Regions from separate parts of the Absicoccus intestinalis genome, predicted to be linked through region 1. Evidence: a T-box and tRNA genes for the amino acid it is inferred to sense, from the RefSeq annotation. Region 1 holds a T-box; the other holds one or more tRNA genes.
What was found. The T-box of region 1 lies ahead of serS (serine--tRNA ligase). A T-box ahead of a tRNA ligase gene usually reads a tRNA of that ligase, here a tRNA-Ser.
Positions count from the first base shown of each region.

Region 2: it encodes a tRNA-Ser, which carries the amino acid that the T-box ahead of serS (serine--tRNA ligase) is inferred to sense. The anticodon was not compared.

Region 1 is NZ_JALBUS010000016.1:1,792-17,798, reverse strand. It holds gene gyrA (DNA gyrase subunit A) at 1-1,735, shown strand, start outside; T-box leader at 1,801-2,002, shown strand; gene serS (serine--tRNA ligase) at 2,043-3,323, shown strand; RNA gene ffs (signal recognition particle sRNA small type) at 3,397-3,482, shown strand; gene tadA (tRNA adenosine(34) deaminase TadA) at 3,497-3,955, shown strand; gene dnaX (DNA polymerase III subunit gamma/tau) at 4,004-5,767, shown strand; gene recR (recombination mediator RecR) at 5,780-6,364, shown strand; gene MOZ64_RS09210 (hypothetical protein) at 6,843-7,583, shown strand; gene MOZ64_RS09205 (CYTH domain-containing protein) at 7,580-8,122, opposite strand; gene MOZ64_RS09200 (NAD kinase) at 8,177-8,947, shown strand; gene MOZ64_RS09195 (FtsW/RodA/SpoVE family cell cycle protein) at 8,944-10,167, opposite strand; gene mutS (DNA mismatch repair protein MutS) at 10,228-12,753, shown strand; gene mutL (DNA mismatch repair endonuclease MutL) at 12,765-14,546, shown strand; gene miaA (tRNA (adenosine(37)-N6)-dimethylallyltransferase MiaA) at 14,539-15,441, shown strand; gene MOZ64_RS09175 (diacylglycerol/lipid kinase family protein) at 15,447-16,007, shown strand, end outside.
Region 2 is NZ_JALBUS010000002.1:65,462-81,468, forward strand. It holds gene MOZ64_RS01460 (BglG family transcription antiterminator) at 1-1,732, shown strand, start outside; gene MOZ64_RS01465 (ThuA domain-containing protein) at 1,998-2,828, opposite strand; gene MOZ64_RS01470 (Zn-ribbon domain-containing OB-fold protein) at 2,833-3,270, opposite strand; gene MOZ64_RS01475 (thiolase family protein) at 3,281-4,570, opposite strand; gene MOZ64_RS01480 (acyl carrier protein) at 4,582-4,821, opposite strand; gene MOZ64_RS01485 (4'-phosphopantetheinyl transferase family protein) at 4,973-5,563, opposite strand; gene MOZ64_RS01490 (alpha/beta hydrolase) at 5,578-6,513, opposite strand; gene MOZ64_RS01495 (phosphate acyltransferase) at 6,564-7,568, opposite strand; gene buk (butyrate kinase) at 7,584-8,690, opposite strand; gene MOZ64_RS01505 (MFS transporter) at 8,779-10,047, opposite strand; gene MOZ64_RS01510 (hypothetical protein) at 10,391-10,579, opposite strand; tRNA gene MOZ64_RS01515 (tRNA-Phe) at 10,778-10,853, opposite strand; tRNA gene MOZ64_RS01520 (tRNA-Met) at 10,857-10,933, opposite strand; tRNA gene MOZ64_RS01525 (tRNA-Ser) at 10,944-11,034, opposite strand; tRNA gene MOZ64_RS01530 (tRNA-Ile) at 11,055-11,131, opposite strand; tRNA gene MOZ64_RS01535 (tRNA-Met) at 11,144-11,220, opposite strand; tRNA gene MOZ64_RS01540 (tRNA-Pro) at 11,238-11,314, opposite strand; tRNA gene MOZ64_RS01545 (tRNA-Arg) at 11,330-11,406, opposite strand; gene MOZ64_RS01550 (cation-translocating P-type ATPase) at 11,669-14,290, shown strand; gene MOZ64_RS01555 (dCTP deaminase/dUTPase family protein) at 14,378-14,869, opposite strand; gene MOZ64_RS01560 (DNA-deoxyinosine glycosylase) at 14,862-15,338, opposite strand; gene rimO (30S ribosomal protein S12 methylthiotransferase RimO) at 15,326-16,007, opposite strand, start outside.

The DNA.
Region 1 (16,007 bases):
TGAAACAGGACGTGGCACAATCTATATTCGTTCCAAATATCGTGTGAATGAATTGAGCAATGGGAAGAAACAAGTTATTTTTTATGAAATTCCATATGGTGTCAATAAGGCAAATTTGATTTCAAAAATGGCAAGTTTGATCAATGAAAAGGAAATTCAGGGTGTTACCTATTTAAATGATGAATCGAATCGAGAAGGTATTCGAATTGTCATGGAATTGAAAAAAGATGTACAAGAAGATGTGATCTTAAATCAATTGTTCCGTTTGACACCGTTACAATCGAGTTATGGCATTAATATGCTGGCTTTGGAAAATGGTCGACCTCGTCAATTACCTATCAAACAAATTATTAAAGATTACATTGATTTCCAAGTTGAAGTGATTGAACGAAAAACGCGTTTTGATTTAAAGAAAGCCGAAGATCGTGCACACATCTTGGAAGGTTTCCGTATCGCATTGGATCAGTTGGATGCAGTCATTCATACGATTCGTTCTTCTCACAAGGATGAAGCCGGATTGAATGCGGAATTATGTGAAAAATTTGGCTTTGATGAAATTCAAGCCAAGGCAATCTTAGCCATGCAACTTCGTCGTTTGTCGGGTTTGGAACGCGATAAGATCGAGAATGAATATCAAGATCTTTTGAAAAAGATTGCGGATTTTAAAGATATTTTAGCGAACCATTCTCGTGTTTTACAGATTATTCGTGATGATCTAAAAGAAATGGCAGAAAAATATGGCGATGATAGACGCACAGAAATCATGGATTCCTATGTGGATATGGATGATGAAGACCTTATTCCCAAAGAAGATGTCATTGTCTTATTAACGAATTCTGGATATATCAAACGAATGCCAGTGGATACATATCATGCACAAAATCGTGGTGGTCGTGGTATCAAATCACTGACATTGAATGAAGAAGATGATATTGATACGATGATTGCGATGAATACTCATGATTATTTGATGTTGTTTACGGATAAAGGTCGTGTATATCGATTAAAGGGTTACAATGTTCCAAACGCATCGAGAACGTCAAAGGGATTACCAATTGTGAATTTAATTCAATTGGAAAAAGATGAACATGTAACTAGTTTATTAGGAATACCACAAGAAAATGAATATAAATATTTATTGTTTGTCACAAAAGATGGTGTAGTAAAACGAACAGCATTATCTGAATTTGATCGAATCAATAAGAATGGTAAGATTGCCATCAGTTTAAAAGAAGATGATTTATTGTTCTTTGTGAAACCAACAACAGGTAAAGATGAAGTCTTATTGGCTTCTTCCAATGGTCGCGCTATCCATTTTATGGAAGATCAAGTTCGTGTCATGGGTCGTAGTGCTGGTGGTGTTCGTGGTATGCAAGTTGATGATGGCATCATTATTGGTGCTGCATTGAATACAGAAGGAGATACATTATTGGTTGTATCGGAAAATGGATATGGCAAGCGAAGCAAGATATCGGATTATCGTATGACTTCGCGAGGCAAAAAAGGTGTTACGACAATGAACATCACCGAAAAAACAGGTCAATTGAAAGTAGCACGAGCGGTATGTGGAGATGAAGATGCCATGATCGTTTCCAGCAGTGGTATCATGATTCGAATTGCGGTAAAAGACATTGGTATTTATTCACGAAATACCCAAGGTGTTCGTTTGATCCATTTAACCGAAGATGCTAAAGTTATGCGAATGACCCTGGTTGATCATGAAGAAGAGGAATAGGATTTGAAATCTCAAATCCTATTTTTTATATTGCGAAATGAAGCAAAGAATGTTATAAAGATAGAGACAAAGCTTTGATAAGGACAAGTAATTCGGATTGATTGATAGAGACGATATGGTTGGTGGAAATATCGAATCAAGAACAATGAAAAGCACCTTAGAGTGATCGAATGAATCAAGTAATTGGATCCGGTACATACCGTTATCATGTTGAGTGATCTTAGTAATAAGATAAAAAGGGTGGCAACGCGAGACATCGTCCCTTTAGGGGTAAGAGTGTCTCTTTTTTTATGGAAAGGAAGAAAGTATGTTAGACATTAAATTTGTACGAGAAAATCCAGATGTTGTGAAGGAAAATATGATGAAGAAATTTGAAGAAAATAAAATTCATCTAGTAAACGAAGTTTTACAAGAAGATAAAGAACTTCGTCAAGCGCAGCAACATGCCGATGATCTTCGTTCTCAACGCAAGAAAAGTTCCAAACAAATTGGTGCTTTGATTGGACAAGGAAAAAAGGCAGAAGCCGAAGAGGTAAAAGAAAAAGTTAAAAATTTAGCGGATGAATTAGATGCGATTGAAGAAAAAGAAAATAAATTGCGTGAATCGGTTCATAAGAAGATGTTGATGATCCCAAATATCATTGAGGATACAGTTCCTATTGGTAAGGATGATTCTGAAAATGTGGAATTGGAACGTTTTGGCGAACCAAAAGTTCCTGATTTTGAAATTCCTTATCATACCGATATCATGGAACGTCTGAATGGAATTGATTTAGATGCAGCACGAAAAGTTGCAGGAAATGGTTTTTATTATTTAACAGGAGATATTGCTCGTCTCCATTCTGCTGTATTAAGCTATGCTCGTGATTTTATGATTGATCGAGGATTTACCTATGTCATTCCGCCATATATGATTCGTTCCAATGTGGTTGATGGTGTGATGTCCTTTGAAGAAATGGATGGCATGATGTATAAAATTGAAGGGGAAGATCTGTATTTAATTGGTACATCGGAACATTCTATGATTGGTCGTTTTATTGATACGATCATTGATGAAAAAGAGTTGCCATATACATTAACTTCTTATTCTCCTTGTTTCCGTAAAGAAAAAGGAGCACATGGTATTGAAGAGCGAGGTGTATACCGCATTCATCAATTTGAAAAACAAGAAATGATCGTGGTATGCAAACCAAGTGAAAGTAAACAATGGTTTAAAAAATTATATATGAATACCGTTGATTTCTTCCGTACATTAGATATTCCTGTTCGTACATTGGAATGTTGTTCGGGTGATCTAGCCGATTTGAAATCTAAATCCGTGGATGTAGAAGCTTGGTCTCCTCGTCAAAAGAAATATTTTGAAGTGGGTTCTTGTTCAAATTTAACGGATGCACAAGCACGTCGATTAAAGATTCGTGTTCGTGATGATGATGGTAATAAATATTTTGCACATACTCTAAACAATACATGTGTAGCTCCTCCACGTATGTTGATTGCTTTCTTGGAAAATAATTTACAAGCAGATGGAACGATTTTGATTCCAGAAGCACTCCAACCATATATGGGTGGCAAGAAAAAAATTGGATAATATCCGAGTGGTCATATGAAAATATGACCTTTTTTCATAGTTGCACTCCATGCATTTCCATGATACACTAATTTCGCTACTACAATGATATCTTCTGAATTGGGTCAGGTTGGGAACAAAGCAGCCCTAAGGGAGCTCTATCATGTGTAGTAGTTTTTTTATAGGATAGGAACATGAAAGAAAAATGGATGCGAGAAGCAATTAAACAAGCCATCAAAGCAGAACAAAAAGATGAAGTACCTATAGGATGTGTGATCGTAAAAGAAGATCATATTCTTGCTCGGGCCTACAATCAACGAGAACAGAAGCAAGTAAGTACAGCACATGCCGAAATATTAGCCATTGAAAAAGCTTGTAAAAAGCTAGGATCCTGGCGATTGGATGGATGTGAATTATATGTGACTTTAGAACCTTGTCCTATGTGTACGGGCGCTATCATTCAATCTCGTATCGATAAGGTCTATTTTGGTGCCTATGATTTCAAAGGTGGTTGTCTAGGATCCAATACAAATTTATTAGATGTGAAAGGATTCAATCATTATCCTGAAGTAGAAGGAGGACTCTTACAAGAAGAGTGTGCTTCTTTGTTGACATCTTTTTTTCGTAAAAAGCGGAAGTCTAAGAAATCGTAGACGACCGCTATTTTTTGTTATAATAAAAAAACAGGGAGTTGATGTATTATGTCATATCAAGCTTTATATCGAAAATATCGACCACAAACATTTGATGATGTTGTAGGCCAACAAGCCATTATTCAAACATTAAAAAATGCCATCATCCAAGATCGTATTGCACATGCGTATTTGTTTTGTGGACCACGTGGTACGGGAAAAACATCCATTGCGAAGATCTTCGCCCGAATGTTGAATTGTACGAATGATACGGATCGTCCATGTGGAGAATGTGAAAACTGTAAAATGGCATTAGCAGGAAGTCATCCAGATATTATTGAAATTGATGCTGCTTCCAATAATGGCGTAGATGAAGTTCGTAATTTAATTGATCGAGTCAAGTATGCACCTATGGAAGGTAAATATAAAGTTTATATCATAGATGAAGTTCATATGATGACAAAAGGCGCTTTTAATGCTTTATTAAAAACCATTGAAGAACCACCGAAACATGTGATTTTCATATTTGCTACAACAGAACCAAATAAAGTGCTTCCTACGATCATTTCCCGTTGTCAACGATTTGATTTCACAAAAGTATCGAAACACGATATTCATGTACGATTGGATGTTGTATGTGCTTCAGAGAATATCGACATTGAACCAGAAGCCATTGATATCATTGCTACTTTGGCTGATGGAGGTATGCGTGATGCTTTATCTATATTGGATCAATGCGTGGCCTTTTGTTCATCGACTATAAAGGCTGAAGATGTACGCCAAATCTATGGTGTGGTCACCATCGAAGATATTGGCAAAATCTATATATCTTTATTGAATAAAGAAGTAGAAATGGTGATGAAACAGCTACAGGAAATATCCAATCAAGGAATGGATCTAAAACGATTTACGACAGATTTTATCTCCTTGATCAAGGATAGTATCATTGTGGAATATGCGCCAAATACAACGTTAGTCAATGCACATAGAAAAGAAGTGATCATGAAATATTTTGATAATACGTCCCTATTGTTTCGAACGACTTTATTGGATACATTGATGGATACTTTTAATAAATTTACCTATGCATCCAATATACTCGATTATATAGAAGCCGGTCTTTTAAAGGTTATTACGCAATCATATGAAGATCTTTCTGCGCAGAATAAAGGAAAATCAGATAATCAAAATCAGATAAAGAATACGAAAATATCGTCGAATTCACATGATTTACCATCTGAAAGAGCAGATAAATTGGATGATATTGTCGTAAATAGCGATAAAACGGTTGATGATCGTAAAGGTTCCTTATATGATGTTTCACGTGAAACATTAAAAGAGTCAGATAGAAAAAATAGTAAAATCATATTAGAAAACGAATACCTTCTCCAATTATTGGTAGGTGCAAATAAGAAAAATAAGATAGAAGATACACAAAAATATGAAAAAAGAAAAGAAATCATATCTGATGTGAATATGATGAGAACGATCACATTACTTGAAAATAGTAAAATATTTGCAAGTGGTGATACCTATTTACTATTAAGCGTGCCATCGACCTTAGAAGCCAATGAAATCAATATATATGAAAAAGAACATGGATTTGAAAATGAAATTGAAAAAATCCTAGGTGTTCCTAAAAAAATATTTGCGATGGATCATGATCAAGAAAATGGTTTAAAGCAATTATATATGGAGAGAAGGAAAAATAATACCTTACCAAATCCTATGCAAATAGAAATCAAATCAAAGCAAGAAAAACAAGAAGATGAAAATTCTATAGAAAGTGAATTGAAATCTGTTTTCCCAGATTTAGTGGTTAAAGAAGATTAAAGGAGGAATAGAATGTATCCCAAACGATTTGAAGATCTCATTCATGCTTTTCAAAAATTACCGGGAGTTGGCGAAAAAACAGCTCAACGATATGCATATACGGTATTAGATTGGAATGAAGAAGAAAGAGAAACGTTCATTCATGCGATTAGTCATATGAAAGAAGGCATCCATCGGTGTAAGATTTGTGGCAATTTATCTGATGGAGAATTATGTGATATCTGTTCTGATGAAAATAGGAACCATCATATGATTTGTGTGGTTCAAAGTCCTAAAGACATACAATCTTTTGAATCCATGCAAGAATATGATGGGGTTTATCATGTATTAAACGGAACGATTAATATACAAAAAGGAATATTACCGGATCAATTAAATATAGAGAGTTTAAAAAATCGGATTGAATCGGAAAATATTGAAGAAATCATATTAGCGACAGATCCTACGGTAGATGGTGAAACAACAGCGTTATATCTTGAAAAAATGTTCAAAAACCATGTGAAAGTAACGCGATTGGCATATGGTATTCCGATGGGATCTCATTTGGACTATGCCGATAGCCTAACATTACTAAAAGCCTTTGAGAATCGAAAATAGGACCACTCATAGGAAAAAGATATGAAAAAAATATATAGTTATAATGAAAAGAGAATATAATCTTTAAAGAATATGATTTTCAGATTAAAGGGTATAAAATATGAATAATAGATAGGATAATCATATATTTAATAAGTTATAGAAAAATCATTAAATATGACCAATCATATGATATAAATAGGAATGAAAATGGTATTATTTCCGTTCATATGAATAGAGAAAAAGTAAAATCATATAAAATATGAAAATAGTATGAATTAGAAATGATTGAAAATTAGTAATAGGAAATTCACATAAAAAGAATATGAAAGGAATATCTTGAAAAATAATCAATTTTATGTAAAATAAACCATGAACGAAATTCAGATGAAGTCATATGATTTTGATAAAGTATAATATTTACATATCTGAACAGTCATATGGAACGACATATGATAAAAAAATTGGGGTTCATGTATCGTGTGGGGAGGTATGATTTATGACAGAATCAAAGGATAGTCCCGTTGATGTCTATTATGATATGGAGATTGCTGAAATCTGCCAACATTTTTCAAAATCACGGAATACTGTAGATAAAGCTGTGGCAAAACTGGTAAAAGATTATCCAAATGCTGGTTATAAATATAAAAATCCACAAACACGGCGGATCACAATTAAAGCAGAAGGTGTAGAGAAATTGTCTCATTATTTTCGTAAGAAGAAGAATGAAATATCTACAGTCGAAGTGGAATTACGATATGAAAATGAAAAATTAAAAGCCATCATTGAAGAAAAAGAAAAGTCAGAACAACAAATAGAAGAGTTATATAAACAGCGATTAGCAGCTGAATTGGAACGAAGTCGTCAGACATTTTTATTAGAGAATAAGACAAAAGATGAAAAAATTAAGCAATTAACGGAAGAATCACAGGAAAAGGATGATGAAATTCAGAAATTAAAGGATGAAATGGAGTCCATTCATGCGAAACATGATTCTTTGGTTGAAACAAAAACAGAATTAGAAAAAGATAATCAGGAATTGATTGAAAATAAAGAAGAGTTAGAAAAAAATAATCAATCTTTATTAATGCATAAACAGGAATTAGAATCTGAAAATCAGAAATTAAAAGAGGCTACTTCGAATCTTGATGTGGTGAAACAACAATTGGAAGAAGCCCAAAAAAAACAAGAAGAATATAATTCAAAAAGTTTATTTTATCGTTTATTTCATAAGATTTAGAATGCCCGGGCAATTTTGCTGGGGCAATTTTTTATATACTGAATATGGAATGGCTCTAAAATGTGATTAAAGAATGTGATGCCATCGTGTTGATCAAAATATTCATATTCCAATTCATAATCGGTATGATTCGGATAGAGGGTTTGATCGGCACATAATTGCCCATGTTCAAAATCGTATGTTTGACGAATGGTTGAAAATGTGGTGATTGCATTGAGCTGGTGAAGATCAATATGATATTCTTCTAGCCAATTCAGTATTTCAGGATCTTGTATATCTTTCAGATTCGACACAGATATTTCTTTTTCCAACTCGATATGAGTAATGGCATCTTTTCGTATTTTTAAGGTGAAAATATGTTTCTTGTCAATCGTACGAATACGTAGGGCTCCTTTTTGATTCTTTATGAAATGATCCGTTGTATCGTAATATGTATTTGTTTGTTTCCATGGTTTTGTAAATTCATATGAATGAATCATATTTTTATATATGTCTTTTGAAACTAAAATTTTCAATTCTCTTTCAATCGGTTCTTGCATAATTATACCTCACTTGCATATGATACTATTATAATACAAATAAGGAGTGATTGGATGCGATTTGGAATCATAGATCGAGGAGATGACAATTCTAAAGCAGTATCAAAACGAATAAAAGAAGCATGTAAAGAAAGTGGATGGGAATTTTCCATGGAAGCACCGGATTTGATCATCAGTGTTGGGGGAGATGGCACCATGTTACGGAGCATACATGCTTATATCGATCAATTGGATCAGGTATCGTTTGTAGGCATACATACAGGTACATTGGGTTTTTTTACCGATTATACACAAAATGAAATTAACTTATTCTTGAATGATTTATGCAAACGAAGACCTTCGATTGAAGCGTTTCCAATGTTGGAGATTGTTCTACCAAAGAAACAAGAAAAATTTTATGCCTTTAATGAAGTACGTATTGAAACAATTGGTAAGACATTAAGCTTAGATGTATACATAGATCAGGAATTCTTTGAAAATACAACCGGTTCGGGATTATGTATTAGTACCCAATTTGGTTCAACAGCAGTGAATCGAGCTTTAAATGGTGCTGTTGTTGACTCTGATATTCAAGTTATGCAACTATGTGAGATCATGCCTATTTCGCATCACAATCATCATTCATTACGAAATCCTTATATCATGCGACAAGATCGAGAAATATTGATCAAAGGGGATTTGACTTATGCGAAAGGATACTACGATCATTTGACTCATGACATACATGATGTCAATGAAATTTATGTGCGTACCTCTGAAAAAAAAGTACGATTCGCTAGATATCGCACTTATTCGTATCTTCGTCGGTTAAAGAATTTATACTAGACAACTTTTTTATGACGATTCCATAAATGAATCGTCTTTTTTGTTGCCGGTGAAATATTCATGATGATTGCAAAGGAAATAAAATAGGATAAGATACTACTTCCGCCATAAGAAATCAAAGGCAAGGTAATACCTGTAATGGGTAAAAGACCAACGATCATACCGATGTTTTGGAATTGTTGATAAACCAACATTGCAATAACTCCAACCACAATGAGACGATCGCGCCGATTATTGGTATTATACGCAATCTTACATAAATATAGATCCAGCGTTGCACAGATGATCAAAATAAAGGTCGTACCCAATAAACCAAAGCATTGGCCAATGGCTGCAAAAATAAAATCAGTATGTGCTTCTGGAATGGAAATGATATTGGCTTGAAGACCATAACCTGTCAAACCAGCACTTCCCAATGACAGTAAAGCCGTATACAACTGGTTTGAACTTCCTTGAATATAACTTTCAGGATTTAACCAAGATTCAATTCGTTGTAGACGATAGGAATCAAAGATGGCATTGAGTACATCTTGATGATAAAAATATAAAAAGAAGAACAATACTACAACAGCAACGATCAAGCCAATGATTCCAATCACATAACCTCTACGAATGCCTGAACAAGCAATGATGATAAAGATCGTAAAAGCAATAATGATGAATACACCGGTATCTGGTTGCACAAAGATCAAGATCAGTGGTGGTACGATAATTTTTAAGATATCGCGTAATAGATACCAATCTTCTCTGACTGTGGGATGTGGATACTTCTTTTGATGTTTATCAATCGTTTCACAAACCATGACGATCAATACGATCTTCATAAATTCACTGGGTTGGAAAGAACCAATCAAAGGAATTTGAAACCAAGAAATGGCACCATTGACAGCAGGTGTCAATGGTAACGTAAATCCCAATACGGTTGCCGTAATGCGAGATAGGAATAGATAAATCAACATATACATTAAATAGCGATAGGCTTTATGAAGATATTTAAAGATCACATTATTTTGGAAGGAAGTTAAAATAAATATGGTAGCAAAACCAATCACATACCAAAAAATCTGTCGAATCAAATAACCCATGCCACTGCCTTCGCTAATCAAATTGAAGGCATTGTATAACGCAAAACAACTTGTGGCCCATAAAATACAAAGAATCGCAATGAAGCCAAAATCGATTTGATAAGTCTTATTTCGAAAAACAAAAGTTTGTTTCATTTACGTATCTCCTCAATCATTGTATAAGTATATCATAAAAATTTTGTTATAATGTGAGATATGAAAGAAAATAAATATACCCCAATGATGGAGCAATATCTAGAAGTCAAAGAAGCAAATCCAGATACGATCTTGTTTTATCGTATTGGTGATTTCTATGAAATGTTCTTTGAAGATGCAAAGATTGCCAGTCGAGAATTAGATTTAGTATTAACGGGAAAGAATGCCGGGAAAGAGGAAAAAGTTCCGATGTGTGGTATTCCTCATCATGCGGCCAATTCCTATATTCAACGCTTGATCAAGAAGGGATATAAAGTTTCCATTTGTGAACAACTTGAAGATCCTGCACAAGCCAAAGGAATCGTAAAAAGAGGAATCATTCGTACCATTACTCCAGGAACGTATATGGATGAGGCATTGGATGCCAAAGCAAGCAATTATCTGGCCTCTGTTGTGCTTTCCAGTTGGAATGTTTCCATTATCTATTGTGAATTATCCACCGGAGAATTAAAATACCAAACCTTGAGCCGCTCTTTAGTTGCTTTAGAACAAGCACTCATGGAACAAAATGTCAGTGAAGTGGTGGTTGAAATGCGGATGGATAAACGATGGATCAATGCCTTGGAAGAAATGGAAACTTTTATCGTTTCTCGACAAAAAAAAGCAACCATACAACAACAAGATCAACACTTATTGCCTAATGACGCTTCTACTACACTACAAGGTAATTTAGCCCAACTCATGGCGTATTTAAAAGAAACTCAAAAGCAGCATATTGAACACTTTATGCCGATGGAATCGATGGATGCCCAAAAAGTATTGGTCATGGACTATCAAACCAAAAATCATTTGGATCTGGTGCATGGGTCCAAAGGATTGAGTTTATGGTCTTTTATGGATCGTTGTCAAAGTGCCATGGGCTCCCGTTTATTACGGAATTGGATCGAAATGCCATTGATTGAAGCCAATCAGATTGCTAAGCGTCAACAAGCTATCAAAACTTTGAATAGTCATATGATGTTGCGTGATGATCTAAAAGAACAACTTGTATATATCTATGATATGGAACGTCTGGCCAGTCGAATGGCTTATGGAAATGCTTCGGCAAGAGACGTACAACAACTGACTGTATCCTTAGAACATGCACAACCGATATTGGAAATGGCACAAACCATTACATCGTATCCTGAATTTCAAACGGTGCCCACTTGTCAATCTTTGTTTAAAAAATTAGATGGAGCCATTGTTGAAAATCCACCGATATCCATGAAAGATGGCGGTATCTTTACGGATGGCTATAATGCAGAGTTAGATAAAGTTAGAGAAATTGCGCAAAAAGGGAAAGACTATATATTAGATATTGAAGCAAAAGAACGAGAACGAACTGGTATCAAATCTTTAAAAGTGGGTTATAATCGAGTCTTTGGTTACTACATTGAAGTAAGAAATGGGAATTTAGATGCCATTAAAGATGAATATGGCTATCATCCCAAACAAACTCTAACCAATGCGACACGATTTATTACGCAAGAATTAAAAGAAAAAGAAGAACAAATTCTACATGCCCAAGAAAATAAAGTAAAACTTGAACAAGATTTATTTAAAGAACTCTTGCAGTATATCAAAGGCTATTTATTTGATCTACATGCCTGTGCCAAAGCATTAGCGACCATTGATGTCTTAGTAGCATTGTCTAGTTTAGCCAGTTCAAAAGGATATATATGTCCAACATTCCATCCAGAACCATCGGTTCATATCGTGGAAGGAAAACATCCTATATTGGAAAATCATATGAAAAAGCAGAAATATGTTTCAAACAGTTGGGATATGGATGAAAAAACCAATATTGAAATCATTACTGGTCCAAATATGGGTGGTAAATCAACGTATATGCGACAAAATGCCTTATTAGTGATCATGGCCCAAATGGGTAGCTTTATTCCTGCCAAAGAAGCCGAACTGCCGATTTTTGATCGTATCTTTACGCGGATTGGTGCCAGTGATGATATCCTAAGTGGAAAATCCACATTTATGACCGAAATGATGGAAGCCAATGTGGCCTTGCAGTATGCAACAAAACATTCCTTGATATTATTTGATGAAATTGGTCGAGGAACAGCTACTTATGATGGTATGGCCCTGGCTCAAGCCATGCTCGAATATATAGATTCAGCCATTCAAGCCAAAACTTTATTTTCAACCCATTATCATGAGTTGACGGAATTGGATCAGGATCATGCCTCTATCAAAAATGTACATGTGGATGTGAAAGAAAATAAACAAAATATCGAATTTCGTTATCGTGTGGTGGCTGGTAAAGCAGATAAAAGTTATGGAATCAATGTTGCTCGTTTAGCGCATCTTCCAAAAATCGTATTGGATCGAGCCAATCAATTATTAAGCGAATACGAAGGCAAAAATGAAACCGGTGGATATCAACCCAATTTATTTGTGATGGATGAGGTACAACCAGAAAAAAATGAATTGGTTTCCCATCTACAAGATCTAGATATCGATTCTATGAGTCCAAGAGAAGCTTTAGATTGTTTGTATGAATTAAAGAAAATTGCCAAAACCATTGAGTAAAGGAGGATCCTGTGTCTAAAATACATGTTTTAAGTGAACATTTAACAAATATGATCGCAGCCGGCGAAGTCGTTGATCGACCTGCCAATATCGTGAAAGAATGCGTAGAAAACTCCATGGATGCCCACGCTCATGTAATTGATGTGCAAGTCTATCAAGGCGGAATTGAACGCATCATCATTACGGATGATGGCGATGGTATGGATCATCAAGATGCGAATTTAGCCTTTTATCGACATGCCACTTCAAAGATCCAAAATGAAGATGATTTATTTAATATTGGTACGATGGGCTTTCGTGGCGAAGCCATTCCCAGCATAGCCTCGGTTGCTCATATGGACATGCAAACAAGCAACGGACAAGAAGGAACACATATCATCTATGATTATGGCAAAAAACTCGAAGATGAAAAAGTGGATTGTCCCAAAGGGTGTAAAATCGATGTTTCTGGTTTGTTCATTAAAACACCAGCACGATTTAAACACTTGAAAAGTGTGAATTATGAATTTTCGATCATTGCCAATTTGATCAATCGATTGGCATTAAGTCATCCGGATATTCGATTTACGCTATCGCATGATGATCATATTGTGTTTCAGACAACGGGGGACGGAAATTTAAAACAAATCCTTTACCAGATGTATGGTCGTGAAGTGGCAAAAAATGCGATACCATTTGATGCGCATTCCGATGATTTTCATATTCATGGATATGCCGTACAACCCAAGATCACGCGGGCAACAAAATATTTTATGTTTCTTTCTTTAAATACGCGATTGATTCGTTCCAATGCGATCCAAAAAGCGATATTGGATGCCTATGAAGATTTTCTACCTAAGAATCGATATCCAATCGTTGTCTTACAAATCGAATCGGATACGCAATTGGTCGATGTCAATGTTCACCCCAATAAGTGGGAGGTTCGTTTATCCAAACAAGGCGAGTTATTGACTTGTATCAAAGATACATTGACCAAAACATTGCGGGAATCTTTACAAACGGTTGAAGTAAAAAAAATCAAAAAAACACCGGTTTATGAACAACCCAGCATTCAATTTCCATATCCGATCCAAGAAGCGAAACAGGAACCCATTCATGAAAATCGAATCAAAGAAGATACGATCTTAAATAGTTTTACGGATTATGTTCCACAAAAAGTAGAAGAAAACATTCCCGTTGAAGAAGAATCAACCAGTCATGATCATGGCTATGGTTTTTTTGATCATCTTCAAGTATTGGCGCAATTGCATGATTCCTATATTCTTTGTTCCAATCCAGAAGGATTGGTCATTATTGATCAACATGCTGCGCAAGAGAGGTATCATTATGAACAAATCAAAGAAACTCTAAAAGAGAGATGTACCAAAAAACAACCTTTGATGGTCCCTCTTCGAGTCAATGTTACTTCGGATGTGATCGCACAAGTTGACAACATCAACGAAAAAACAGATTTTTTTGGCTTGCACTTTGATGTCTTTGGCGATGATCAAGTCATTATTCGTGAAATTCCATTGTGGTTTCACGATGTGGATCAAGAAGCATTTTTAAATGATCTCTTGGATTATTTTGTCAAAAATCAAGACGTGGATATGTTGGCCTTACGACATAAAGTTTTAGCAACGATGGCTTGTCATAGCTCCATTCGTTTTAATCGACCTTTATCGAAAGCAGAAATGCAACAAGTGATCGATGATCTAAAAAAATGTAAACAACCCTATCATTGTCCGCATGGACGACCAACTGTCATCACCATGAGTGATGATGACTTACGTAAGGAGTTTGAACGTGGATAAAGTTTTAGCAATCGTAGGACCTACTGGTATTGGCAAGACAAAATTATCAATTCAATGTGCCAAACGATGGAATGGACAAATTATTTCAGCGGATAGTATGCAAGTCTATCAGAAAATGGATATTGGAACAGCGAAAGTAACCAAAGAAGAGCAACAAGGCATTCCACATTATTTAGTCGATACACAACCATATGATCAACCCTATAATGTAAAGATTTTTCAAGAAAAATGTCGAGATGCCATTTCCCAAATCACCAAAACAAAGAATCTACCCATCATTTGTGGTGGAACAGGGCTTTATTTAAAAGCTGCCTTATACGATTATGTTTTTGAAGAAGAACAAGAAGATCCGGCATATACGAAATACTTGCATTCCTTATCCAATGAGGAATTAGTCCAACAACTACAAAAAATCGATCCAAGATCATTAGAAAAGATTCATCCTCATAATCGAAAACGATTGATTCGAGCTTTACAAATTTGCCATAGTGGCGAAACCAAATCCAATCGTGAAGCCAAACAAGAACATGTTCCTTTCTATGATGTCTACTTTTTAGGATTGGATATGGATCGAGAACAACTTCATCAACGCATTGATCAAAGAGTGGATCAAATGTTTGAACAAGGTCTTGTTCAAGAAGTGACGACGTTATTTTCAAATCCAGATACATGGGAATATACCAGTTTTCAAGGAATTGGCTATAAAGAATTTCGAGGATATTTTCAAAAAGAAATGACCATCGATCAAGTGAAAGAAAAAATTAAAACCGACTCTCGTCGTTATGCGAAGCGACAATATACCTGGTTCAAACATCAAATGGATGTCCATTGGTATACACCCAATGATCCAGAAATCATTCCCAATGTGGAAGCATGGTTACAGGAAGGAAAGTAGTATTTATGAAAACTGTATTTATCATTAATCCTCGTACTGATCGAAAAAAACAATATCGTTTGATGAAAGAAATCAAAACGCATTTGGTCGGTCAACAAATCATCATTGAAAAAACCATCCGGCCTGGTTCAGCTACATTTATTGCGCAAAAATATGCTTTTGAAGCACAAAAAGAACCGATTCATATATATGTTTGTGGCGGTGATGGCACTGTACATGAAGTGATCAATGGCATTGCCAATTCACCCAATATATATATTTCCATCATTCCGATTGGAACGGGAAACGATTTTATAAAAAGTTTTGATGCACTATCAATCGACGATTTTTTGCACTTAGAAAACTATAAAGATCCCGTACAAATGGATATTGATTTATTAAAAGTAGATGGTGAATATGCGATTAATACCATTTCTTTTGGTTTTGATGTTCAAGTTGCCAAATATGCCAATCAAATCAAATCCAAATTACCATTGAAAGGAATTGTCCCTTATTATATGGGAATGTTAGGTACATTGCTTCATGACTCCATCCAAAAATATCGCATTCAAATCGATGATCAAAAA
Region 2 (16,007 bases), on a different contig from region 1:
ATTAGAAGCAAGTAATCAAAAAAACCTTCAAAAAATCATTCGCATTAGTCAGTCCTTTATATCAAAAACGGAGCGCATTCGCTACATTGCCCTTCAATTATGTATTCAGGAAAACCCAATGAATGTATATGACCTTTCTGATGAAATGTTTATTTCTAAAACAACATTGGATCACGATTTAATTGAGGTGAAAAGCCTGTACTTAAATCCATTTGAAGTACAATTTTATTCCAATAAAAACTTCATTTATATAGAAAATGACGAAAGAAAAAAAAGAAAAATACTGCTTCAACTCTATAGCCAAGATTGGAATTATAATGGGAAAAACAGCACATTTTATTCCTATGAATATATTCATGAAACAATTGTTAATGAATGCCGTATGAAAATTCATTATATTTTAGATACTCATGATATTTCGATTGAAGATGTAAATCTTATCCATTTGATTCTGATGATCAGTATCGCCTATCAGAGAATCTGTGACGGACACCAACTACAAGATGCTAGAAATACTTATTATAATGAAACGGGGAAAGACATTATTGACATCATTCTTTCTGAGTTAGAACAACAATGGAATTGTACATTTAATTCGAATGAGAGATTGGAATTATACGAAATGTTATCTTGCAGCCTCTTACCAAAAATGGAAGATATTTATCAAAAGGGCATTTCGAATATATTATCACCAGATATCATTCGTTTTACAAATCAATATCTCAAATTTATTGAAACCAAATATCATTTAAATGTATTTGATGATAAAGACTTCTATAATACAATTACTTGTTTCTTTCAGTATTTGAGTTTTCCGGTTCACTATTTAAATTACAACAATGTTAGTCAATATATTTCTCATCAAAATTTAATTATTGAATTCGAAATTGCATACGAAATACAACCTTTTGCGAAAGATTTTTATAAAAGACCTTTTAATTACATTGAACTCATTTATCTTAGTTTAATTCTATCTGCGGTTTTCAATACACTCACACATAAAAGAATTAATGCGGTCATACTTTCCCATTTAAACATGCCCGCTACTTGGAATTTACGAAAACAAATTGAGGAACGCTTTTCTACTAGTATATTTGTCACCAATTTATTGCCCATATATCAAAAGGATAAATTCGATTTCAAAAATACCGATTTAGTTTTCACAACGACAAAGATCAATTATTTAGAAAATGCTAAAAAAATCATCAGTGTTAATCCAAGTTTAAATTCAAGTAATGTGCAAGAAATTAATGAGTATTTGCATAGTTTAAAATACGAATTCATGTATCAAAATCGTCAAAAGAAAACGATTGATTATTTAAAAGAAGCAATTTGGTATGAAAACATGCAAGAATCCAATTATATTCGACTAATAAAAAAGATGATGAGTAAAAATATACAAGAAGGCCTTATTGATCAATCCTTTTTAGAAGATGTTTTACAACGTGAACAAATTATCAGCTTTGCCACACGACCTGTATATTCTATTGTTTATTCTTCAATCCCTGCTAAGCAAACAAAAATTGAAGTTGTTACTTTAAAGCATCGTGTTAAGATCAACGACAAAAAAATTCGAATGATTATTTTCTTATATACCGCAAAAGAAGATCAAAGTTTAAAATTCTTGTTCCTAAGGGATTTCTTTGAAAATCATTTCGATGCTAATGAATCTCGTTTCTTGAAAACCAAAGATGAATTCATGAACTACTTTCAAAAAATATTTGTCCTATAATGGAGTCCCTATTTGCGGGCTCTATCATTCGCTAAAAAATCTAGTGACATTTCAATTCGAATAATGAATTATCTGATTTTATTTTAAAAAGGTCCCTACCTTTTTTATCCATACGCGTACTAAAGCTTAGACAAAACAATATTAAAAATTCACCAGATCTGTTTCTGGTGAATTTTTGTTTTATTATTAAATTTATCAGCTAGACACAATCAATTCAACATGGAGGAATGTTTGAATATTAATAATTATGGAGGAATTTTTTATATTAATAATATGGAAATAATTTTAAACGATTATCGCCAGAACGATCTGGTTTGTCTAAAGTTACTTCTCCAGTTGCAGCCCATTCAGTACCACGAACTAACATGGTAATAAAGTTAAAACGGTCTAAAGCCTCCCAATGTCCAATTGATGTCACAAAAACACGGCCTTTACCATATTCATTGGTCCAAATCACTGGTGTATATTGATTCACACCAGGCATATTTTCTAGCTTGCCATCCGGAATGTCGACTGGATGATGTTTTGGCGGAAATCCAGGAACTCGATAATTCTCAATATCATCATAAATCGAAGCCAAAACATGGATTTTTGCTTCAGGATGAATAATTAATTGGGTGAATAAATCATCAAATACATTCATCCATTTTTTATCAATTCCTTTTGTGATTGGATGATTTTCATCCATGGTTTCCACAAAATGATCATCCTTTGGACAACGTCTGCATCCTTGATCCATAGCACAATAACCACCTAAAAGTTTGCGCCATTCATCTGGCCAATCTGGATCCACCCAAATCGAGGAGTGATAAAAAACAATACCTTTACCTTGACTAACGAAATCATAGACTGCCGCTTCACTTTGTTCTCCAAATCTTCGTGCATGATCCGTTGGCCATTTCTTTCCATCATAATCGATAAATAAAACATCATAAGGTTCCAAATAAGCGGGTGTGATATTGCGGAATTCTTCAACAATATTGACCTCGAAACGCCCCGTTGCTTCGAGGAGTTCACGTAAACGTTGTGTGATTTTTCTTCCTTGATGTTCGGCTGTCAAAAGGCCGGTAACTAATAAAACTTGTATTTTATCCATAAGCTTACTCATCTAATTCGAAAAATAATGTTGTATATCTTCCCATATCGTAAAATACAGGGCGTACACGAACGGGAAGCTTGCCATCCAATTCACGTGCTTTTTTCTTATTGATACCTAAAATAACGGCGTTAATGGCAGGTCCACCATCTAGTTTTACTTCACCACAAACGTATTTTTCACCTTTGTCTTCCAATTCAAGACGTGCATTTAAAGCACCTGTGAATACAAAGGTAATAAGTTCTCCTTTTCCCGTTAACTCTGTCCATTCTGTTTCGTGATATCCACAAGCATTGCAAGCATGATGTGGTGGAAATTCTATTGCACCACATTCTTTACATTTTTTAGCGTAAATTTTTCCTTCTTTTAAGCCATTCCAGAATTTTTCGACAACATGTTCTGGATTCCAGAATTCTTCTGTACTGATTCTATTTTGATCCATGGGGTCCTCCTTAGAAATTTGCTCTTAAAATTGTTGCACGAACATTTTGTGCACCACCAAATCCACGTAAGAATACATGTTTAGGCATTTTCTTTACTTGACGTTCGCCAGCTTCACCACGCATTTGTGTAACTGCTTCAAATACATCCGCCATACCAGATGCCGCAAAAGCATGTCCATAAGATGTACGTCCACCATTTGTGTTGACTGGTTTATCTCCGTCATAGGCAAGCCGTCCATCCAACGCATATTTCCATCCTTCGCCCTTTGGCAGATAGCCAATTTCTTCTGCAGCTAAGAATGCACTAGATCCAATGAAGTCATTTACAAATACTAGATCAATATCATCTGGTGTTAAGCCTGTTGCTTCATAGGCTTGTCGCGCTGCTTCAGCGGTTGCTTTCTTCTCTAGATGAGGGACAATTGCATCCAAAACAGAAGCACCCGTAGCCAATACTTCAATTGGTTTATCCGTAAATTGATAAGCAATTTCTGTAGGAACAACAATACAACAAGCAGCTCCATCAGCTACACATGAATCAGAAGATGTTCTTAAATATTGAGTCATTTTTGGATTATGAGGAGATTTCATATATTCCCAAACATCATCATATCCTGCATCTTTTGCTAGTTTATCATAAGGAGTTCTGCGAATTGCTCTTGGACAAAGCTCAGCTGCACGTCTGAAATGGTATGCTTGATGATTTAATACATCATCAATTTGATCGGCTGTTAAATTGTTTTCTTTTGCATAATAGTTGATCCAATCATCATGATTCATTCCTGGTCCACCACCAAGATAACGGCCATAAGCACGATCAAAGATTGAATCCAGATCTGGGAACAATACCTCGGTTGTTAGCGCTGTACGCATATGATCGGGAGTATTTCCATCCGGCATGCCTGTACCTTGTTCCGAACATCCTGTTAAAACAACGTCATACGCACCACTAGCGACTGCAAAGACTGCTTCCTCCAGTGCGATATATCCAGTACAGCATCCTTCAGAATGAGAAATCGATCCTTTACCTCTCATTCCAAACCAATCAGCAACTTGAAGGTTTGGTGTAATACAACCATTTAAAACATGTGGATTGGCTGATCCATGAAAGAAATATTGAACATCTCTAGGTTCAACATGTGCATCTTTCATTGCATCCAAAGCAGCATATCCAAATAATTCACCATTTGTTAATCCTTTATATTGAGGGTTTGTAATACCATTAAAAAATGGAGTAGCTCCAACACCCACAATGGAAACACTTCGCATGTTTTTTCCAACTTTTACATTGTGTACCATATTTTTTCCTCTTACATTTCTTCCATAACATAATCGGCTAAATCACCAATTGTTTTATAATTTCCAAATCTAGCGACTGGAATCATTACATCAAAATCATTTTCAATCGATGCGCTCATTGCCACACGTTGCGTAGAAGCAACACCTAATTCTTTGGCAATATCCGTATTTTCATTAATTTTGGATGCATCCACATTAAATGCCATAGCGGCATATTCGATCATTTTCGCAATTACTTCTTCTCTTGTCATAAATTTTCCTCCTAACGAACTGTGTACAAACAAAATATTTGCGGCCATTTTGTTTGATATCCTTTGATATTCCTATCATATATAAATATATAACCGCTTTCACATCCCAAATTTCCGCATTGAAACGGAAAAATGTTTATGAATAGGACAATTATTTTGCAATTTCGAATGCAAACGAGACAGCTTCTCTAGTCGCAACACTAATAAAATAAGAATTCCATTGAATTGTTTGCACACAATAGGCACTATAATCAATTTCTGGCCATCGATCCGTAAAGCCTGTTCCTTCTAACTTCAAAATACTTTCCATTTTGGTCCATATTTCTGTAAATTTTGAATCTTTTTTACTTACTGGTAATTGTTCCAACATTTCTTTTTGATCATCGTTGAATACTTTTTTTACGGTTGCTTCATGATATTTTCTGATTTTTTCAATATCCACACCCACTTCGCGATCTGCTATAGCCAATACAACGTACTCTTCACTATGAGATAAATTAAAAGCAACATTCCCTGAAGAAAGATAAGGCTTCCCATATTTGTTACATAGAATTTGATTATCTTTATTTATGCCCAAATATTTTTTCAACAAATACCCAGCTGCCAATTCTTGATTTTTTTCTTTCAGCAAAGAAAGAGAACGATATTTTTGAATATACATCGGAGCAATTTGTGATACGATTTCGTCTTTATCTCGAATAATATCGTTAACATTGGCTATAATTATCCTTCCTTTTTTCATGAAAGGCTCTCCCTCTATAAAGTATGATTTTTAAAGAAACGTATTTCTTCTTCATTGCATAGCAGTGCTTCTGGTAAATTTAAATCGGTATGAAAAACGTGCTCTAATTTATGGGTTTTTGAGCTATACATTCGATATTCCATATTGATTCCCTCTTGCGTCAATTTAGAAGCTAAAGAAGCACTATGTATCCGTACAAAGTCATATTGAGCACTCATCACAAATGTATCTGGATAGTCATTGTTAATATACTTTATAAATTCAAAACGATCTATCTTACTAGCATATTCACTTTGTCGTTCATCACTTATTTTTACTTTTTCGATATTCTCCAGATTTAAATAATTTAAAGCCAACATACGCACAAAATCGGTTTTCTTTTCATTAATATGCGTAAAATAAACACCACAATTTAAGGCAATGGCTTCAAAAGGTTGCTTTATAAAAGAAAAAGAAAACAATTTAGCATACTCCGCATTACTACAAGCACAGGCATAAGCCCCTAAAATATGAGCGCCTGCAGAATCCCCAAGTGCAAATATATGATCAATATCCATCAAATAGTTTTGACCATTTTCATAAATCCAATTCATCGCCTCATTTAAATCTTCCATAGGTTTTGGAAAATAAGCACTATCGACAAGATGATAATTGACATTGACCACAACATATCCTTTATCTGCCAATGCTTCACAATAATATCGATACCCTTTTTTATCACCATAAATCCAACCGCCACCATGTACATTCACAAGAACAGGTAAAACTTTACCTTCTAAAGACTGGCATCGATACACATCCAATGTATTCCATATCGAATCTTCACCATATTCAATATTTTCATAACGAATGATGTCTTTTCGATTGGTAATAGATTGATCATAATTTTCTAAACGTTTCTTTTCTCCATCTTCAAAGAGTTCTTTTAACATTTCTATAAATCGGTTCATTGCATTCACCTAAAATATAGGTTTCATAAAAATTATGAAACCCAATATACTTATTGTTTACTGCCTGCTGCACGAACAGCACTAATGACAACATTCCCTTTAATTTCAGAAACAGGTGCACCTCTTGAACAATCACAAACCACTTTATTAAATCCTTGCAACATAGGTCCATATGCATTCGCATGACCAAAAGTTTGAATTAATTTAACGGCTGTATTTCCTACATTCAAATCAGGCCATATCAATACATTTGCTTTTCCTGCTACTTTGCTTTCGCGATTCACTTTTTTGGCAGCTACCTCTGGACGTATGGCTGCATCCAATTGGAATTCACCATCAATAGCTAAATCTGGGCGCTTTTCTTGCGCAATATGCAAAGCTTCAACAACTTTGTCAATCAGTTCTCCTTGTCCACTACCTAGAGTTGAATAGCTGATCATGGCGCATCGTGGTTGCCAATCTAATAAGCTTTTTACTGTATCACACGCTGAAATCGCTATATCTGCTAATTGTTCAGCCGTCGGATTTGTACAAACGGCACTATCTCCCACAGCTAATAAAGAACCTTCACTGCCCTTGTATCCTGGAATATCACAAAGTCCAATACTTGAAATGGTACTGATGCCAGGTTGTAATCCGATAAAAGTTTGGCCAGCTAATAACACTTCCCCCGTTGTATTATCGATTCCCGCAAAAGTAACATCCGCTTCTTCAACGGCTTCCATGATCATCGCAAAATATAATGGATTTTCCATTCTTCGATTCAATGCTTTTTCCTTTAATAAAGCCGTTGGCAATTGAATATATGCTTGAATTAATTTTTTACGATAGTCTTCATCGTGAATATCAATGATGGTAAAAACTTCTGTGTCATATTGTTTTTCTTTACATAAAGCACGAATTTCACTTTCATTTCCTACAAGAATAGGATAAATATAGCCTTCTTTTCCCGTTTCATAAGCGGCTTGTAACATCTTCTCATTACATGCTTCCGGAAAAGCCACTCTTTGAGGATTTAATTTTGCTTCTTCATAAATTGTATCTAAAACACTCATTTTTTTGATTCCTTTCTATTTCACAAAGGCAAATCCTTTAAACTTACGTTGTCCTGTATATTTTTTCACTGTTTCTTTGCCACTTAATACTCGAATAGCACCTGCAGCCATCGCTTCCATTTCAAATTCGCCAGGATATGCACTAACAGGTGCAATCCACTGGCAAGTATCCTTAATTTGTGAAACGAGATCTTCGTTATACACCATTCCACCGCCAAGCAAGATGCCATCTACATTTCCATGTAACACGGTTGCCATAGAGCCAATACATTTCTCAATTTGATAAATCATTGTATTCCATAACATTTCTGCATATGCATCCCCATTTTTTGCTCGATTGCTAACTTCTAAAGCATCTGAAATGCCTAGGTGACTGACAAATCCACCACTTTTTGTACACAATTGACGAACTTCTTTTAAATCTTTTCCTTCACAATATTTTAATAATTCGGCAACACCAATTTCTCCACAACGAGTCGGAGCCATCGGGCCTTCTCCACCGACAATGTCAAAGCCGTCTATCATTTTTCCTTGACGATGTGCAGAAATCGAAATGCCTCCACCAATATGACATACTATAAAGTTACATTCTTCATATTTTCTGCTCATAGACTCTGCGTGGCGTATGGCTGTTTCTTTTAAATTTAAAGCATGAAGATGAATGGTTCGATAAACTCCTTTAATACCTGTCATCCGCGCTAAATCTTGTAACTCATCCACATCTGGAGGATTGACCACAAAAGAAGGAACATTTATTTCTTTCGCATATTCATAAGCCAGTTGAGGTCCTAGTATCGCTGGATGTTGTACACCATTGGCTCCACGAGAAGCATGATCTAAAACTAAGTCATCAATTTCATACGTTCCCCCATCCATGGAGAGTAGTCCTCCACCACGTCCAACAAAAGCATCCACATCGTTTAATGAAATATTGTTTTCTTCTAATAAAGTATCAATTGTTTCTTTACGATACTCAAATTGATCGGAAATGGTTTTATATTCGGCTAATTTATTCGCATCATGGCTCACATTTTTTGAAAATAATTCTTTATCATCTTGAAAAAGGGCTATTTTTGTCGATGTAGAACCAGGATTAATTGTAAAAATTTTATATGATTTCATACATTCTCCTCATTCTTTCTGAAAATATAGGAGGAACAGAATATATAATGTTCCTCCTATTCATTTTCAATTCTGTTTTAAAAAGCTCTTATTGATTTTGATATTTTGCTTCTTCTTCTTTTACAAAATTAGGTTTTGCTAAGAATACGAAGCAAATTAAACCAATAATCATCAAGATCGCTCCACTAATGTAAGGAATACGATAGCTTCCTGTTTTCCCCGCAATCATTGCGAAGAATGCAGGTCCTATAGCACCAACAATTTGAATAATAGGTTGAATAATTCCATAACCATTCGCAAAACTATCACCAAATTCTTCAATACATAAGGAAGCAGGCCAGTTAGCAGCACCACCAACAACGACTCCGATACATGCTAAAGATAACCAAACACAAACCACATTTCCGGCTAAGTTTAATACCATTGCTAAAGCACCAATTACATATGTAGTACAAGCGGCTTTACGGGCACCAATTTTTTGATCAATTAATCCAGAAATATAAGAACCAGGTAAAGCCAATAAACCAGATGCTAACATCATCATACCTGCAGTACGTTCATCGAACCCAATTTCAAGAAGTCTTGGATACAATTGGACCATCAATCCACTCGCAAATAATAATTGTATGCCGAGTGTAATACCATGTACCCAAACTTGAGGTGTTGTTAATAATTTTTTCGTTGTCCAAATACTATCCTTTTTAGTACCCTCTTTTTTCTCTTCATCCACTTCTCTAAATTCACCATTATCCGGTGTAAATCCTTTATCTTTTGGATCATCAGAAATGAATAGAATTAAAATAATAGCTGCAACAGCTGCAATTGCCATAAATGGAAGGAATCCACCAAGAGGTCCCATAGATTTATAACCTGCATTATAAATCATAGCAGCAATACCAGAACATAAAGGAATACCCATGGTAACAATTCCCATCAAAATACCTTTTTTCTTAGGGAACCATTTTGCAATAATGACTGGTGACAATTGATATCCAATCGCACAAGAAATAGCATTCGCAAATACTAAACATACCGCAAACATCCCTAAGTTTGTAGTTACACCTAGTCCAAGCATTGCAACTAAATAAATAACGAAGCAAATTAAACTTAATTTCTTAGCTGAATGTTTTACGGATAATTTACCAAAAACAAATCCAGCAACGATATTTCCTAGACTTCCCAAAGAAATCAAACTGATCAAAAATGTAGCACTCCATCCACGTAATCCGGCTAAAATTCCAGATGCAGAGTTCATGGCACTACCCACTGCTGTAGCGGTAAAGTATGCAAGGAATGCATAAATGATCAACGCCCAGCCTTTTCCATACCCTTTTTTCTTAACTTTTGTGTTTTCCATTATCCTTCTCCTGTTTTAAGTATTCCAAACTTTTATGGCCGCCTTCTCTGTTTGTTATCCTTTACGCTTTTATCATAATTAGTAATGAAATCGTTTTCATTTTCTAAATTTCCTCTTTTTAAAGGAAATTTTTTGAGTATATTTTCTAAATTGTTAATCTTGGTGTTTGCAATTACTTTACATGTTGATTTTCTGTAACTCTCATCTGTATTTTACAGTGGACATCCATCATCATACGCATTGTGATAGAATTCATTTATTTGAAAATCTTTTATATACCGTGCTCAGGGCATAATAAAAGCACAACCTCATTACTTAGATCGTGCTTTTTAAATTTGGTGTTTTATTTTCCAATCCAATCAACCATATGATGCTCTTCCAGCCAATCAAATTCTTCAAGATCTAATTTTTTCCAAGGGCTAGGATTTGCATCTGTAGACATAGGGCAATGCTTATTCAAATAATCTCTTGCTTCTTTTTCATTTGATGGATCGAAACCTAATTTTTTAGTAATGCTTTCTAATGTGATCATTTATCCATATTTCCCCTTTTTCATCTAATATAAGAAAAAGCATCATTCCATCTGATGTGATTGATTTCTTTTAATATATACCAGTAACATTTATATATCAAAAAACCTCATTTCTAGTTGGAAACAAGGTCAATGCATTATATCGATATGAATCATAAAAAAAGTCCCCAGACGAATCTAGGGACAATCTCTGATGAATGGTGGTCTCAGCCGGAATCGAACCAGCGACACAAGGATTTTCAGTCCTTTGCTCTACCGACTGAGCTATGAGACCACATGGTTGCGGGAGAAGGATTTGAACCAACGACCTCCGGGTTATGAGCCCGACGAGCTACCAGACTGCTCTATCCCGCGATGTGACAAATGGCGGAGAAGCTGGGATTCGAACCCAGGCGCCGCGCGAACGACCTACCGGTTTTCAAGACCGGACCCTTCAACCACTTGGGTACTTCTCCAAGGAGATTCTTTTGTATATTGGTGGACCCTGTAGGACTCGAACCTACGACCCGCCGGTTATGAGCCGGATGCTCTGACCAACTGAGCTAAGGGTCCAATTCAACTCGTTGGTGGCTGAGGTGAGACTCGAACTCACGACCTTCCGGGTATGAACCGGATGCTCTAGCCAACTAAGCTACCCAGCCAAAAAAGTTTAAAGAAATGGTCGGGACGGCAGGATTTGAACCTGTGACCCCTTGATCCCAAATCAAGTGCACTACCAAGCTGTGCTACGTCCCGATACTCATTAAAAAATGGCGCGCCCAGTAGGAGTCGAACCCGCAACCTTTTGATCCGTAGTCAAACGCTCTATCCAATTGAGCTATGGGCGCATATTTATTTTTTACACTTATCAGTGCCTTAATAATATAACATAGCCTTTTACTGAATGCAAACATTTTTTAAAAAAACTTTTTTTATTGAAATCCATTTTAAATTATGTTTCAATGTTCATGTAATAGGGAGTAACCGGCAAATATGCACTTATGGCGTCAACCACGAAATTTATTTCCGCTGTAAGTTTAAATGGTGAGACTATTGTATATCTTTTTTGATATACAATGGTCTCACTTTTTTATTCGGGAGGTATCGCATATGAAAGACTATTACTTAGAAAAAAAAGCACAAATAGAAAAAGATCTCAATTCCGGGCCACAAGGCTTATCCGCTGATGAGGCTACTTTACGTTATCAACAATATGGTCCGAATGTCTTAGAAGAATCAAAGAAACAAACAACCTTTCAGGTCTTTATCTCACAATTTAAAGATCTCATGGTCATCATTTTGATCGTGGCTGCTCTGATTTCTGCTTGTATGGGCGATATTGAAAGTACCCTTGTCATTTTGGTCGTCCTTATATTAAATGCTGTACTTGGTACGATCCAACATATCAAAGCAGAAAAATCACTGGCTTCCCTCAAATCCTTATCTTCACCAACCGCAAAAGTCTTTCGCGATGGCCAAATGATTGAAATTCCATCGGAACAAGTCGTACCAGGTGATGTCATGACCATTGAAGCCGGTGATATGGTCGTAGCCGATGGACGTATCCTAGATATTCATTCCCTTCAAGTGAATGAATCGAGCTTGACGGGTGAATCCACCAATGTGGACAAAGCCGATGTTGCATTTGATCATGAAGTCCCTCTTGGTGATCGCTTAAATATGGTCTATTCGGGATCGTTGGTCACTTATGGACGCGCCACGATCCTAGTGACTGGCACCGGCATGGAAACTGAAATTGGTAAAATTGCTTCCTTGATGAATGCCACCAAAGAAAAGCGTACACCACTACAAATCACTTTGGATGACTTTTCTTCTAAACTAGCCATTGTGATCATGATCATCTGTGTCGTGATCTTTGGTATGCAAATATTGCGTGGCCAACCATTGATGGATTCTTTATTGTTTGCGGTAGCCTTGGCAGTTGCTGCGATTCCTGAGGCTTTAAGTTCGATCGTTACGATCGTACAAGCCATGGGAACACAACGAATGGCCAAAGAGAATGCGATCATCAAGAACTTAGCTGCGGTTGAATCGTTGGGATCCGTATCGGTCATTTGCTCCGATAAAACAGGAACTTTGACCCAAAATAAAATGACAGTGGAAGATATATATGTAGGTGATCAAACCTATACAGCGGATACGCTCGATCTTCATAATCAATTGCATCGTTATCTTCTTTATGATGCGGTATTGAACAACGATTCCTCCCTAGTCGATGGTAAAGGAATCGGTGATCCAACCGAATATGCTTTATTGGAAATGTATCGAAAAGTACCTGGTATTCAAATTGATGAAGACACCATTTCATTGACGGAAAGTCAGTTACGTGATGCCTTAGATCGAATGGAAGAAGTTCCATTTGATTCAGATCGTAAACTGATGAGCACAAAATATAAGATCCATGGTGTTTCTACCATTTTGACCAAAGGAGCTGTGGATGTTTTACTCGATCGTTGTCAATCCATTCGTTTGGATGATGGCATTCATCCCATGACACCCGAAAAAAAAGAAAAGATCCTTGCCAAGAATCAAGCTTTTTCCGCATCCGGACTACGTGTACTTGCCTTTGCTTATAAAGAAGACGATGAATCACTTTCCAAAGATACCGAATATGGTTTTACATTCCTAGGTTTGATTTCCGAAATGGATCCACCTCGTGAAGAATCCGTAATGGCCGTTGCACAAGCAAAAAAAGCTGGCATTCGAACAGTTATGATCACAGGGGATCATAAAGTAACGGCAACGGCTATTGCTCGTCGTATTGGTATCTTTGAAGACGGAGATATGGCCGTAACGGGTCTAGAATTGGATGCGATGAGTGAGGCGGAATTGGATCAAAACATCGAAAAGATTTCCGTCTATGCGCGCGTTTCTCCTGAAAACAAAATTCGTATTGTGGAAGCATGGCAGAGAAAAGGTCGTATCGTATCAATGACCGGTGATGGTGTCAACGATGCACCGGCCTTGAAAAAAGCCGATATTGGTGTGGCCATGGGTATTACGGGTACCGAAGTATCCAAAGATGCAGCCAGCATGATCTTAGCAGATGATAACTTTGCGACCATCATCAAAGCCGTTGCGAATGGTCGTACCATTTATGAAAATATCAAAAATGCGATCCTCTATTTATTATCTGGCAATTTATCAGCAATTATTACCGTTGTCTATGCCTCAATCTTAGCTTTGCCAGTACCCTTTAAAGCGGTTCAATTGCTTTTTATCAATTTAGTGACTGACTCCCTGCCTGCCTTGGCCATTGGTATGGAACCAGGCGCTAAAGATATTTTGAATCGAAAACCACGCGATCCAAAAGCCGGATTTATGGACCGTCCCTTTGTTCAAAAATTCAGTATCCAAGGCGCTTTGATTGCTCTGGCTGTCATCGTCGCCTATCAAATGGGTCTACAAACCAGTGCTAATGTAGCTTGTACCATGGCTTTCTCTACCCTGACGTTGGCCCGTTTGTTTCATGGCTTTAATTGCCGCAATGAACATAGTATCTTCCGCTTGGGTTTCAAACACAATTGGTATAGCTTATATGCCTTCTTGTTGGGTGTTTGTTTCTTAAGCTTGATCTTGTTTATACCTGCTTTACATAGCTTATTTTCGGTTACACCATTGACCATGCAACAAACATTATCAATTGGCGGTTTGGCCATTCTCCCAACGCTCTTGATCCAATTGGTCAAGGTTATCAAAGAAAATCAATAAGTATCAAAAAGACCGATGGTTCAAGTACCATCGGCTTTTTTGGGTATTTCTCTTCTTTCCCTTCGTAAAAGAGTTATACGCTACTCCCTATTTATGCGAACTTCCCAGTTTTCCTGCCATACGCTCAGATTTCATGGCTTGAAGATCATCCAGATCAATTTCTTCACTTTCCAATTGGGGCATCATGACTAAGACACCTTGGCAGATAGCTTTTTCATAGGGATACACAATGTATTCGGTATCATCAAATTGGTCAACAACATCGGCTTTCGCAATGACAACTGGCTTATCATTCACATTTGTGATGGGGGCCATATATTCACCACGATAGCCCGAATCAATGACACCTGCTCGTTGTGCCATTCCTTTGGTTCCGGTGGAGCCACGTTCTTTTAAGATCATGACATAATCAGAATCAAAGGCACTAGCTACGCCCAATGGCACCAATTGTGTATGTGCAGGTGCAATTTCTAAATACTCTTGTTCGAAACATGGATACAAATCATAACCTGCATCTTCCCTTCGTTTGGTAGGAATGATTGCTTCTTTTTTCACTTTTGCCCAATATAATTTACTCATTTTTTAACCACTTTCCATATTCTTTGACCAACGCATCCAAAGACCAACGTGCATTGGCCGCCGATGTCGATGGACATGGGATACATTTCAATTCCGGATACGTTTTCTTCATGGTCTGATAACTGACTTGGCCATTACACAAAATTCTTTCTATGGTTGGATATTCTTTTAAAAAAGTCGGAATATCGTTGGGTTCAATGGCCTTGATCGAAGCATCAGCTGAACCAATGCGTTGACAAGAACGACAAGAATCCCAAAGTGCAATTGAATGATCGGCTAATATTTTTTTCTTGTCTTCTAATGTCTCGATAGGTTGTTGATAGATACGAGCCAATACTTTCCAGAAACGATTGGATGGATGGGCATAATGATAGCCTTTTGCCAAACTTTCTACACTCGCAATGGAACCAAGAATCAAGATCGTATCCTGTCCATGAACGACTTGGCCCAAGCCTTCTATTCTTGACATACACCAATCAGATCATAGTTTTTCGCATCGGTCACTTTTACTTGTACAAAACTGCCCAATGGAATATCTTGATTCGCCGTAAAAATCACTTGGCCATCCACTTCATCGGGGGCATCGGCTTGGGATCGACCTCGATAGCGACCACTCAAGGCTTCTTGTTCTTCTACCAATACCTCAACGATAGAGCCAATTTTGGCTTTATTTTTTTCAAAAGAAATCTGTTCCTGTACCTGCATCAACTGGGCAAGTCGTTTGTCCATGATTTCTTGTGGGACTTGACCATTCATACCATACGCTGGCGTATCTTCTTCTTGCGAATAGGTAAAGGCCCCCATTCGATCCCATTGGATTTCTTTCACAAAATCCATCATTTCGTCAAAATCTTCTTGTCTTTCACCAGGGAAACCAACGATCAATGTCGTTCGTAATGTGGCATCCGGGAACATCTGACGAATTTTTTGGGTGATCGCTTTGACTTCTTCATGAGAAGAGCGACGATTCATGCGTTTCAACATGCGAGTCGATGCATGTTGCGTAGGAATATCAAAATAAGGAACGACCTTTTTACTTTCTTTCATCGCAACCAATACATCATCCACAATTTCATCGGGATACATATATAAGATCCGGATCCAATGGAACCCCGGAATTTTATCGATTTTCCGAATC